Regions from separate parts of the Streptomyces sp. NPDC055815 genome, predicted to be linked through region 1. Evidence: riboswitches for the same ligand, from Rfam matches in the RefSeq annotation. Region 1 holds a riboswitch; each other region holds the start of a gene.
The links. Region 1 has a riboswitch for cyclic di-AMP ahead of ACWGN5_RS22905 (transglycosylase family protein). Riboswitches for the same ligand answer to the same signal wherever they lie in the genome.
Positions count from the first base shown of each region.

Region 2: it holds a riboswitch for cyclic di-AMP, as region 1 does, so the genes downstream of both, ACWGN5_RS40050 (M23 family metallopeptidase) here and ACWGN5_RS22905 (transglycosylase family protein) in region 1, are expected to answer to the same signal.
Region 3: it holds a riboswitch for cyclic di-AMP, as region 1 does, so the genes downstream of both, ACWGN5_RS01375 (LysM peptidoglycan-binding domain-containing protein) here and ACWGN5_RS22905 (transglycosylase family protein) in region 1, are expected to answer to the same signal.

Region 1 covers NZ_JBSHDU010000036.1:50,627-54,808, reverse strand. Annotated here, with positions in the region: gene ACWGN5_RS22915 (cytochrome P450 family protein) at 1-251, shown strand, start outside; gene ACWGN5_RS22910 (transglycosylase family protein) at 346-1,365, shown strand; cyclic di-AMP (ydaO/yuaA leader) riboswitch at 1,624-1,797, shown strand; gene ACWGN5_RS22905 (transglycosylase family protein) at 1,801-2,505, shown strand; gene eno (phosphopyruvate hydratase) at 2,815-4,101, shown strand.
Region 2 covers NZ_JBSHDU010000125.1:11,723-15,904, reverse strand. Annotated here, with positions in the region: partial or broken gene ACWGN5_RS40055 (aldo/keto reductase) at 1-586, opposite strand, end outside; gene ACWGN5_RS40050 (M23 family metallopeptidase) at 631-1,728, opposite strand; cyclic di-AMP (ydaO/yuaA leader) riboswitch at 1,740-1,887, opposite strand; gene ACWGN5_RS40045 (PP2C family protein-serine/threonine phosphatase) at 2,089-3,300, opposite strand; gene ACWGN5_RS40040 (MFS transporter) at 3,460-4,182, opposite strand, start outside.
Region 3 covers NZ_JBSHDU010000001.1:254,624-258,805, reverse strand. Annotated here, with positions in the region: gene ACWGN5_RS01380 (phosphoribosyltransferase family protein) at 1-989, shown strand, start outside; gene ACWGN5_RS01375 (LysM peptidoglycan-binding domain-containing protein) at 973-1,827, opposite strand; cyclic di-AMP (ydaO/yuaA leader) riboswitch at 1,832-1,988, opposite strand; gene ACWGN5_RS01370 (DUF6197 family protein) at 2,373-2,993, shown strand; gene ACWGN5_RS01365 (phosphocholine-specific phospholipase C) at 3,050-4,182, opposite strand, start outside.

The sequences.
Region 1 (4,182 bases):
CCCGGCGCGACAACCAGCACCTCGGCTACGGGCACGGCATCCACTACTGCCTCGGCGCGCCGCTCGCCCGTCTCGAAGGGCAGACCGCGCTCGCGACCCTGCTGACTCGCCTGCCGGATCTGCGACTTGCCGCCGATCCCGCCGAACTCCGGTGGCGCGGTGGGCTCATCATGCGTGGTTTGCGCACGCTTCCGGTGGAGTTCTCCCCTTCCGTACCCCTCTTGGCTACTGACGTGCCATCAGAAATGTGATCTTCACGTGATCGCGGGGCGATCGACTTGTGACGGGCGTTCGAATACCGCTACGTTTCCCGGCAGTCTCAGCCGTCACGCGAAAGGCCCTCCTATGCGTTCCGGGAACGGACGACACCGTCGCCCCCGTCAGGCCCCCGCCATCGTCGTCGCCGCGGGCGTCACCGGATCCGCCATGGCGCTGCCGCTGCTCGCCACCGGATCCGCCTCCGCCGCCGACGCCGCCACCTGGGACCGGGTCGCCGAGTGCGAGTCCGGCGGCCAGTGGAGCGCCAACTTCGGCAACGGCATGTACGGCGGCCTCCAGTTCACCCAGGACAGCTGGGAGCGGCACGGCGGTCTCGCGTACGCGCCCAGCCCCGACCTCGCCAGCCGTGCCCAGCAGATCGCGGTGGCCGAGAAGGCGCTCGACGCGGGCAGCAACGAGTGGGCCACCTGCGCGCCGATCGCCGGCCTGAAGAACGACGGCAAGGCCACCGGTGTGAACCCCGGCCCGACCGTCGTCCCGACCACCCCCACGGGCCCCCTCCCCGAGTCCAACCGCACCGCGGGGGGTGAGGGGTCGTCCGCCGGGCGGTCCGCCACTCCCGCCGCCCCCGTGAAGCCGGTCACGCCGACCGCTCCGGCGAGCTCGGCCACCCCGGCCTCGCCCAGCACGCCGACCGCGCCGACCACTCCCGCGACCCCGGTCACGCCCGACGCTTCCGTTACGCCCGGTACGCCGGATTCGTCCGAGACGCCCAAGGGTGACGTGCCGTCGGCCACACCCGGCACCGGCAAGCACCGGGGCGAGGCCGCCCCGGAGGAATCCGACACAACGGGCAGCTCGTCCGAAACCGGCCGACACGCGGGCGGGTCTGCGGGCAAGGTCGACGCCACTCCGGTGACCGACGAAGCGGCGAATTCGGACGCAACGGACAGTCAGGGCACTTCGGGCGAGTACACCGTGCGCCCGGGCGACAGCCTGTCCGGCATTGCGGAGGAGAACGAACTCCCCGGAGGCTGGACCGCCCTCTACGACGCCAACAAGCGGACGGTGGGCGCCGATCCGGACCTCATCCTCCCTGGTCAGAGCCTTGACCTGACGATCGGTTCGACGGCGGCGGCGGGTTAGTTCGCGGGCTTATGTCCGGTTCTGGCCAAGTGAGACATGGGTCTCTTCGCCCCAACTGGCGTGTCACGTCCGCAAACTTTGCTTCCGTCACCTCTCACCTGCGCAAACACCGCCCACCGGAGGGCAAGCAGGGGCGATTTTTCCGCAATGGGCCTCTTTGAACTTCCGGTGGGTCTGTGTCTACGGTCGTCACCGCTCGCCACCGCGGGCCCCGTCGACCGAAACGCCGAATCCTGCCGTCGGCCGATGGGAACAGTCGTCGCGCAAGCGCCGAAGGCAGGAGTGGGGGACCCAAGGTAAGTGCCGGTCCCGGCCGTTGAGACAGACGGCCGACGACCGGCTTGGGGTGAAGCCGCGTGCAAGGACACGCGGCCGGGCAACTTTCCGGCCCGAACCCGACAGCTCACCTCACAGGCGTCGGTGAGGAGAATTCCCATGCTGTTTTCCGCCAAGGGCAAACACCGCCGTCCCTCCAAGGCCGCCCAGGTCGCCACGCTCGTCGGCGTCACCGGTGTCGCCGTCGCCGCCCCGCTGCTGACCGCGGGCACCGCCTCCGCCGCCACCACCGCCGAGTGGGACACCGTCGCCCAGTGCGAGTCCGGCGGCAACTGGTCCATCAACACCGGCAACGGCTTCTACGGCGGCCTGCAGTTCACCAACTCCACCTGGGCCGCCTTCGGTGGCACCGCCTACGCCCCGCGCGCCGACCTGGCCTCGAAGGCCCAGCAGATCGCCGTCGCCGAGAAGGTCCTCGCGGGCCAGGGCAAGGGTGCCTGGCCGAGCTGCGGCGTCGGCCTCTCCAACGCCGCCTACGACGGCGGCGCCGCCGAGAGCGCCCCGCAGCAGACCCAGCAGGCCGCCCCCGAGCAGGAGGCCGCCCCCAAGCAGCAGGAGCGTCGCGCCGAGCAGCCGACCACCCGCAGCGAGCAGCGCAAGGCCCCGAAGACCGTCACCACCCCGACCGGCAAGAAGGTCAAGAAGGGTGACGGCGAGTACAAGGTCGTCGCCGGCGACACCCTCAGCAAGATCGCCCAGGCGCACGGCGTCAAGGGCGGCTGGGCCAAGCTCTTCGAGCTGAACAAGGACGTCGTCGAGAACGCCGACCTCATCTACCCGGGTCAGCAGCTCCACCTGAAGTGACCCCGGCGGTTCGCGTGAGTCCGGCGGCTCACGCGGCCCCGACGACCCTCCCGCGGTGACCACCCCGGTCCGGCGTGCCCCTTCCCCCGTGCGCGCCGGACCGGGGTTTCCCCTTTTATGGGGACTCCGCGGTTACCGTCCAGTAGATTCGGGGTCCTTCGTCCCGCAATGCGTGCCCTTGGGTCCTTTTTCGTCCCAGGGGGCGGGCGCACGGCGGGCCGGAGCCCCCGAGCCGGTTAGGCTCTTGTCGCAAGGCCACGCGACCCTGCACGACCTTGCGTCACATCCAGCGTCACATCCCAGAAGGAGATGCTCGTGCCGTCCATCGACGTCGTCGTAGCCCGGGAAATCCTGGACTCCCGAGGCAACCCCACGGTCGAGGTCGAGGTCGGCCTCGACGACGGCAGCACCGGCCGTGCTGCTGTTCCGTCCGGCGCCTCCACCGGTGCGTTCGAGGCCATCGAGCTTCGCGACGGTGACCCGAACCGCTACCAGGGCAAGGGTGTCGAGAAGGCCGTCCTCGCCGTCATCGAGCAGATCGGCCCGGAGCTCGTCGGCTACGACGCCACCGAGCAGCGCCTGATCGACCAGGCCATGTTCGACCTGGACGCCACCGAGAACAAGGGCTCGCTCGGCGCCAACGCCATCCTCGGCGTCTCCCTCGCCGTCGCGCACGCCGCCTCCGAGGCCAGCGACCTCCCGCTCTTCCGCTACCTGGGCGGCCCGAACGCGCACCTGCTGCCCGTTCCGATGATGAACATCCTCAACGGTGGGTCGCACGCCGACTCCAACGTGGACATCCAGGAGTTCATGATCGCCCCGATCGGCGCGGAGTCCTTCTCCGAGGCCCTTCGCTGGGGTGCGGAGATCTACCACACGCTCAAGAGCGTGCTGAAGCGCAAGGGCCTCTCCACCGGCCTCGGCGACGAGGGCGGCTTCGCCCCGAACCTGGAGTCGAACCGCGCCGCCCTCGACCTCATCGTCGAGGCCATCAAGGAGGCCGGCTACACCCCGGGCACCGACGTCGCGCTCGCGCTCGACGTCGCCGCGTCCGAGTTCTACAAGGACGGCGCGTACGAGTTCGAGGGCAAGTCCCGCTCGGCCGCCGAGATGACCGAGTACTACGAGGAGCTCGTCTCCGCGTACCCGATGGTCTCCATCGAGGACCCGCTGTTCGAGGACGACTGGGCCGGCTGGAAGATCCTCACCGACAAGCTGGGCACCAAGGTCCAGATCGTCGGCGACGACCTCTTCGTCACCAACCCGGAGCGCCTCGCCCGCGGCATCGAGGAGGGCACCGCCAACGCCCTCCTGGTCAAGGTCAACCAGATCGGCTCCCTGACCGAGACCCTGGACGCCGTCGAGCTCGCCCAGCGCAACGGCTTCAAGTGCATGATGTCCCACCGCTCCGGCGAGACCGAGGACGTCACCATCGCCGACCTCGCGGTCGCCGTGAACTGTGGCCAGATCAAGACCGGCGCCCCGGCCCGCTCGGACCGCGTCGCCAAGTACAACCAGCTCCTGCGCATCGAGGAGATCCTCGACGACGCCGCGGTCTACGCCGGCCGCAGCGCCTTCCCGCGCTTCAAGGGCTGACCTGTCCTGACGCTGTAGTTACGTCCGTCCCCGTACTCGGTCCCGTACCGTGTGCGGGGACGTACGTATGAACAGGGGAGG
Region 2 (4,182 bases), on a different contig from region 1:
GCGGGCCCTCGTAGGTGTCGCGGGAGACCAGGTTGTAGTGCGGCTGGAGGGCGACGTAGCGGCTGAGGCCCTCGGCCTCGGCGAAGTCGAGGGAGGCGCGCAGCCGCTCCGGGGAGATGTTGGAGGCGGCGACGGCCCGCACCTTGCCGTCCTTCACCAGCTGGTCGAGGGCGGTGACGATCTCCTCGACGGGGACGGATTCGTCGTCGAAGTGCGTGTAGTAGAGGTCGATGTGGTCGGTGCCGAGGCGGCGCAGGGACTCCTCCGCGCCGGACTTGATGGTGGTGGCGGAGAGGCCCTTGAACCGGGGGTGGGCGCCGACCTTGGTGGCGACGACGATGTCGGAGCGGTTGCCGCGGGAGGCGAGCCAGCGGCCGATGACGGTCTCGGACTCGCCGCCCTCGTTGCCGTCGGCCCACGCGGAGTAGACGTCGGCGGAGTCGACGAAGTTGCCGCCGGCGGCGGCGTAGGCGTCGAGGACGGCGAAGGACTGGGCCTCGTCGGCGGTCCAGCCGAAGACGTTGCCGCCCAGGGCCACGGGGAAGACGTGCAGGTCGGAGCTGCCCAGCGGGCGGAGGGAGGTCATGTTTCGATCAACCGTCCGCGCCGCCGGGCCTATTCCGGATCCGCTCAGAGGCTGAGGCCCTTGGAGCGGAGCCAGGCCGCCGGGTCGATGCCGTCGCCGCCCGCGGTGTGGACCTCCATGTGGAGGTGGGCGCCGGTGACGTTGCCGGTGGCGCCGACGCGGCCGATGGTCTCGCCGGTGGACACGGTCTGGCCGGCGCTGACCAGCATGGAGGAGAGGTGGCAGTACCAGACCTCGGTGCCGTCCTCCAGCTCCAGGACGATCCGGTAGCCGTAGGAGCCGGACCAGCCGGCGGACTTGACGGTGGCGCCGTGGACCGCCTTGAGCGGGGTGCCCGTGGGGGCGGCGAAGTCGAGGCCGGTGTGGTAGCCGGAGGACCACATCGAGCCGGACTGCATGTAGGTGGCGGTGAGGGTGTACGAGGAGACCGGCAGCGAGTAGCTGGCGGCGAGCTGGGCGAGGCGCTCGGCCTCGGCGGCCGCCTCGGCCTTCGCCCTGGCTTCCGCCTCCGCCTTGGCCTTGGCTTCCGCCTCGGCCTTCGCCTTGGCGTCGGCGGCGGCCTTCTCCGCGGCGGCTTCCTTGGCGGCGGCCTCCGCGGCGGCCTTCTCGGCCGCCGCCTTCTCGGCCGCGGCGAGCTCGGCGGCGTCGGCGGAGGCCTGCTGCTGCTCGGCCTGCTGGAGGATGCGGGCGCGCAGGGCCTCGCCCGCGGCGGGGGCGGTCTGCTCGGTGCGCTCGTCGGCCGCGTTGGTGTACGTGGCGGAGGTGAGCGGGTTCGGGTTGGCGCGGGCCTCGGTGACGGGCTCGCTGTCCTCCTCGGGGAGGAGGTCGCCGACGCCGGGGAGGTCGTGGGCGTCCGGCAGGTTCAGGTCGGGGAGGTCCGGCAGCGATATGGCCACCGGGGGCTTCTCCTGCGCGGTGGCGAGGCCGCCCGCGCCGACGGCGGCGATCACGCCGACGCCGAGGACGGTGGAGGAGCGGGCGAAGTTGGAGCGCTGCTTGACGACCCGGTGCCGGCCGCCGGAGCGGCTCTCCGCGCGGAGGGATCCCTCGGTGGGGTTCCACTCGGTGTCCGGGGCTGCGGGACCCGCACCGCCACCGAAGGCGTCGAAGGGGGCTTCGGGTGCGGGGGTGTTGGACGCCACGGGGGCGCGCTCCTTTCCTTCCGTCTCGCCTACCGGGTTAGCTGACGGGTTCGGAGCAGGAAGGTCTCCTACGGGCTCGCTCGCACGAGTGCGAAGGGGCCCGATTCACCCCAAGTGGTGGTTCCCCGGTTCCTTTTCAGGATTCGGCGCGTGCGCACGGTGCCGCCTCTTGCGACGGCTGGGACGACCGCGCTGCGTTATCGAACGTTAATAGACAGGGGGTCCCGATTCCAAGCTGTTCCTCTTGATCATTCATTGAATTGAGAGGTAATCGCCCGACTTGACCCCCCTTCAGCGAAGGACCGCCAAACACTCGCGATCTGACGTTATGTCAATTGTTATCGCAGTGACACCCTTCGACTACGCCTGGTGACCGGACCCGCCCGGCGGCACCACCGGCATCGTCCGGCGCCGCTCGGGCTGCCCCGTCGCCGGCCGGCTCACCGCGAGCAGCGCCATGTCGTCGGTCGACCCGCCGCCCGTGTGGAGCCGTACGTCGTCCACGAGCGCGTCGAGCAGCTCCTCGGGTCCCGGGAAGATCCGCCCGGCGAGCCGCGCCGCCGGATCGTAGAAGACGCCCACCGCGTTCCGCGCCTCCGAGAGGCCGTCCGTGTAGAAGAGCAGTGTCGCGCCCGCCGGGAACGGCCGCGCCTCGGCCCGGTCCGGCCACGCCGCCAGCTCCCCCATGCCGAGCGGCAGGGCCGCCTCGCCCGGTTCCAGCGGATCCACGCGCCCGTCCGCGTACAGCATCAGCGGCGGCGGGTGCCCGCGGTTGACGACCCGTACGAAACCCTCGAAGGTCCCGCCCCCGTCGCCGCGCGGGATCTCGGCCAGGACGGCCGTCGTGAACCCCTCGAAGGCGTCGAGCCCGTCCCGCCGGGTGCCCTCCCGGGTCAGGGCGCGTTCGAGGCGCTGCGCCACGCCCTCCAGGTTCCGCTCCTGCTCCGCCGCCTCCCGGAAGGCGCCGATGACGACCGCGACGGCCTCGACCGCGTCCATCCCCTTGCCCCGGACGTCCCCGACCACGAGCCGCACCCCGTGCGGGGTGTCCTGGACGGCGAACAGGTCACCGCCGATGAACGCGTCGGCCTGCGCCGCCTCGTACCGCGCCGCGCACTGCAGCCCGCCGATCCGCTCGGCGGGCATCGGCAGCACCGCCTTCTGCGCCGTCTCCGCGATGACCCGCGCCGACGCGAGCCGCTCGCCGCTGCGGCGCACCACCCGGTTGATGAGGAGCGCGAGCGCCGAGACGGTCACGACGGTCAGGGTCTCGGTGAGGGCGGGGATCTCGTCGTCGGTGCCGTTGTAGATGTGCAGCCCGATGGAGGCGAGGACGGCGCCGATCCCGGTGAGCAGGGTGATCAGGGTGGAGAAGAAGGGCGCGGCGATCAGCGGGGCGGCGGAGAAGAGCGGCGACGCCGTGTACGCGGGCGGGGTCGACAGGTCGAAGACGACACCGCCCACGATGACCAGCGGGGGCAGCGCCCGGATGAACCGCCGTGCGCCGCCGTACGCGGGACGGCCCCCGCCGCCCCGCCGCCCTCCGCCCGCCGCTCCTAGGGGGTGCCCCACCTGTGCTCTCCTGCCCGGTCCGACCGGCCGCGGTCCGCACCGCGCCCTCCCAGGGTGGCCGCCGCCGGACGGGGCGGCGACTCCCGTGGGGCCAGGTGGCGTACGGGGCGGGCCAGGGTCAGCCGGAGGGCACCTCCTCCGCCCCGCCCCCGTACGGGATCAGCCGGAGGACGCCTGGCCCGGGACCGGACCCGCCGCCTCCTCCGCCAGCCGCCCGCCCCGGGCGAGCAGCGCCATCGCCGCCGCACACCCCAGGCCGACCGCGCACAGCACCAGCCACGGCGCCGCCGACCAGCCGGTGACGTCGAGGAGCGCGCCCGTGCCCAGGTTCCCGAGGGTGATCCCGACCCCGCACACGGTGTTGTAGAGCCCGTAGTGGGTGGCCACCCAGCGCCCCCGGGACAGGGCGACGACGGTGTCCATCTCGTACGGGTAGAGCACCGCGTTCGCGACGGCCAGGACCGCCGCGCACAGCAGCAGCCCCGGCAGGCCGCGTCCCAGGACGGCCGGCACCAGGAACGCCCCGCCCATCAGGGCGAGCCCGAGCACGAGGCACCGCTCCCGGCTGAGGCGGCGCCGGCACCAGGCCGTGATCCGCAGCTGCCCGGCGAGCGCGACGAGCGCCGACACCGCGAACAGCGCCGTCGTCGCACCCGTACCGCCCGCCGCGAGCGGCAGCGCCAGATAGACCTGGAAGGACAGCACGTACGAGCCGGTCATGGCGAGCGAGAAGAGCCAGAACGTCCGGTGCGCGAGGACGGTACGGAACTGCCCGCGCTCCCCCTTCCCGTCGGCAGGACCGGACGCGGCCCGTACGGGCAGATGCCGGAGCTGTACGAGGGTCAGGCCGGCGAACAGCACCGCCGCGACCACGCACGTCAG
Region 3 (4,182 bases), on a different contig from region 1:
AACACCGCGCTCAGCGTTACCGGGGCAGCCGGCCGTCCGTGCCCCTCGAAGGGCGGACGGTCGTCGTGGTCGACGACGGGCTGGCCACCGGGGCCACGGCGCTGGCGGCCTGCCGGGTGGTACGGGCCAGGGGCGCGGCCCGGATCGTTCTCGCGGTCCCGGTGGCGCCGCGTGGCTGGACGGCCCGCCTCGGTGGCGAGGCCGACGAGACGGTCAGCGTGCACGCGCCGGAGCTGTTCTTCGCGATCGGGCAGTTCTACCGGGACTTCTCGCAGACTCCGGACGCCGAGGTCATCGCCTGCCTGGACCGGAACAGGGCCGAGCGGGACCCTGTCGTACGGGACACGGACGTCCGGATCCCGGTCGGCGGGGTCACCCTGAGTGGGCGCCTCGCGGTGCCCGAGGACGCGGGCGGCATCGTCCTCTTCGCGCACGGCAGCGGCAGCAGCCGCCACAGCCCGCGGAACCGGGCCGTCGCCGCGGCGCTCAACCGGGCGGGCCTGGGGACGCTGCTCTTCGACCTGCTGACCGAGTCGGAGGCGACCGACCGGGCGCATGTCTTCGACACCCCGCTCCTCGCCGGGCGGCTCGCGGGGGCCACGGAATGGCTGGCCGCGCGGCCCGAGAGCACGGGACTGCCGTTCGGGTACTTCGGCGCGAGCACGGGCGCGGCCGCCGCGCTGTGGGCGGCGGGCGATCCCGCGTCCCCGGTGAGCGCCGTCGTCTCACGCGGTGGTCGGCCGGACCTCGCGGCCGAGCACCTGGCCCGGGTGCGCGCCCCGACGCTCCTGGTGGTGGGCGGTGCGGACGCGCTGGTCCTGGACCTCAACCGGCGGGCCCTGGCGCTGCTGCGCTGTGAGAACCGGCTCTCCGTCGTGGGCGGCGCCGGCCACCTCTTCGAGGAGCCGGGTGCCCTGGAGGAGGTGGCGGACCTCGCCACCTCCTGGTTCCAGGAGCACTTCCGGCGGAAGGTCAGTACGCCGAGTTGACGTTGTCGATGGAGCCGTAGCGGTCGGCCGCGTAGTTGCAGGCGGCGGTGATGTTGGCGACCGGGTCGAACAGGTCCATGGACGTGCCGGGCACGTGGTAGGCGAGGAAGGTCGGCTCGATGACCTGGAGCAGGCCCTTCGAGGGGGTGCCGGCGACGGCGTTGGAGTCCCACAGGTTGATGGCCTGGGGGTTTCCGGAGGACTCGCGCATGACGTTGCGGTAGATCCCGTCGTAGGAGCCGGGGATGCCGTGCTGGCCCATGATGGCGAGCGACTCCCGGATCCAGCCGTCGAGGTTGTCGGCGTAGTTCGTGGCGGCGACCGGGGCGGCCTTGGCGACGGCCGGGGTGGCCGCAGCGGCGGCGGCGCCCCTACCGGTGGCGACGGCGGGGGTGGCCGACGGGCGCTTGGTGGTGGCGGACTTCTTGGCCTTCGCCTGCGAGGGAGCGGTCTTCGCGGAATCCCGACGAATCGTCAGTTCGAGTCCGGGGCGAATGAGTGACGGATTGTCACCCACGACGCTCTTGTTGGCACGGTAAAGGCTCTTCCAGCCGCCCTGAATTCCCTTCTTGTGGGCGATCAGGGAAAGCGAGTCGCCGCTCACGACGGTGTAGGTGTGTGCGGCGGCCGGGGCGGCGGGAGCCTTGGCGGCGACCGGTGCGGCGGGGGCCTTGAACGTCTGGGTGGCGATCTGCGGAGCGCCGGACGCGGGCGCCGCGCCGGCGACGGCCGGGGCGATCAGCGGCAGGGTCAGGGCGGCGCCACCGGTGCCGACCAGGGCGAGACCGCGGGAGACGTGGCCGCGGCGGGGGCGGCGGTGCTTACCGTGAGCAGGCATGACGGTGTCCTCTCCGGCGCCTGCGGGGTGAGCTGTCGGGTTCGGACGGGAGATGTCCGGCCGCGCGCACGCGGCTTCACCCCGAGCCGTTCCGGATTCCGGACCGGCGTATTCGTGGGTCCCCCGCTCCTGCCGTCGGGTGAAAAGGGAGGTTTATCGAGCGGTGGCAGGATTGGGCGTTCCGCTCGAATGGAGGTGACCGTAGGCCAGTAATGCGACGGATAACAAGAGGAGTGGATGGCGCGGGGCGGGAAATGGATCAATTAATTGAGGGAATTCAAGATCGACGCCGTCCGCGGGGTGTCGAACTTCCTTGCCGGGCAAGGGGTGGGGGAGGGTGCCGCCGAATGCTCGGGCCGAATGAGTGAGTCGCATCACCCGGAGTGTAATGTCCGAATTTGGGGTGTAATTCCGTGGTGGGTAATTAGGGGGCGAAATCCCCGCGATGGGCCATTCGGGTGGGCGACGCTCCGAGCGGGAGCAAAAGTCGCAAAAGCGACATTCGTCTTGAAAGATGGAGGGAGTCGACCCCAGGAGCCACCCAGATGCCGCCTTCCACCTCCCTGCTCAGACCCCACACCCCGGACACGCTCGACACCCTCGACCGCGAGGCCGCCGCCCTCTTCGAGAGCGCCACCTGGCAGCGGATCGTCACGGACCTGACCGTCCCCGAGCCGTCACCTCCGGCGGTGGAGGGCTGGCGGGAGCTGCTCAGCGTGCCGGTGGACCGGCTCGTGGCCGACGCGCTCGCCGCGCTGCCCCCGGCGCTGCCCGCCGAGCGTCGCCTTCCCGGGCGTCTCGGCGCCGTGCTGCCGGACCGGCTCCATGCCTGGCGCCGCATCGGTCAGGCCGAACTGCGCCCCTCGGTCCACCTCGGCTACGCGCGCCTCGTGCTGACGGAGTGGGGCTGGCAGAACGCCCCGTACAAGCTGCGGGACGTACGCGGCGCACGCTGTGTCTGCGGTGCCCTGCTCGCCGCCCACCGGCTCGGCTACGGCAGTGCGGACACCATGCACGAGGCGGCCGCCTGGACCATGACCGAGCTGCGGTCGCGCGGATGGCAGGGACTGATCGGGCCGTGGAACCGGGCCCCCGGCCGTACGGCCGCCGATGCGGTGGCCCTCCTCGACGCCACGATCCGCCGCGCCGCGCACGCCGGCCGCTGACGGCGCGTGTGCCGGGCGGCGACCTTCCGGCCGCCGCCCCGCACGCGCGCGAGTGATCAGCCGCTGACGCTCGCGGCTCCGGTCTCGATGTGTCCGGTGTACCGGCGCGACCAGGTTCCGTCGATGTCGGCGAGGATCGTGAAGTCGTACCAGCCGCCGTTGTACGCCACCGCGTTGAAGAAGTCCTCGCGGCTGGAGTTCGCCGGCACCGTGTACGTCCATGGGCCGTCGGAGCGGTAGGCGTTCGAGCGGATCGTGAAGGTGACGGGACCGGCCGAGGTGTTCGTCATCTTGAACCACAGGGCCGTCTTGCCCGTCCCGGCCTCGGGCGCGAACCGGGCGGCCACCTCGACGGCCTTGCCGGCCTTGGAGGCGTCCCCGATGAACCGGCGCAGGAAGCGGTTCGGGCCCATCATCGAGATGTCGTACTTCCCGGACCCCGAGCCGAGGCCGATGTTGAAGTAGTCCGTGGCGGTGTCGCCGGGATCGACGGTGTACTGCCAGGCGGCGGTGTCCCGGTACTGGTGCGGATGGATCGAGAAGTGCGCCGACCGCTTCGCCTCCGAGCCCTGGTTGGTCATCGAGAACCAGGCCAGGATCTTGCCCGCGGCGCCGAACTCGAAGCGGTCGAGGTTGCCGTTCACCTGGTACGGCAGGGCGCGCGCCGGACGGGTGCCGGACTCCTGCGCGGGCAGCGCGTTGTTCTGGGGTGCCGGGTTCGGCAGCGGGCCGCAGGTGGCCTGCCCGATCACCTTCGCCGTCGACGGGAGGCCCGCGGGCACTCCGTACACCGGGTTGGCGAAGTCGAAGACGCCGGTCAGGTCACCCGTGACCTTCCGCCGCCACGCGCTGATGTGGGGACAGGTGGCCGGGGTGCCGAGCGCCGCCGTCCAGGTCTCCATGAAACGCAGCACCGAGGTGTGGTCGAAGACCTCCGAGCTCACCCAGCCACCCCGGGTCCACGGGGACATGACAATCATCGGGACGCGGAAGCCCAGGCCGATCGGCACGCCGTCGAGGTACTCGCCCGCGGTCCCCGGAGGGGCGACCGGCGGCGGGACGTGGTCGAAGAAGCCGTCGTTCTCGTCGTAGTTGAGGAACAGCACCGTCGAGTCGAACACCTCGGCGTTCGCGGCCAGCGCGCGGTAGACGAGGTCGACGAAGTGGGCGCCGTCCCCCGGCGGGGCGT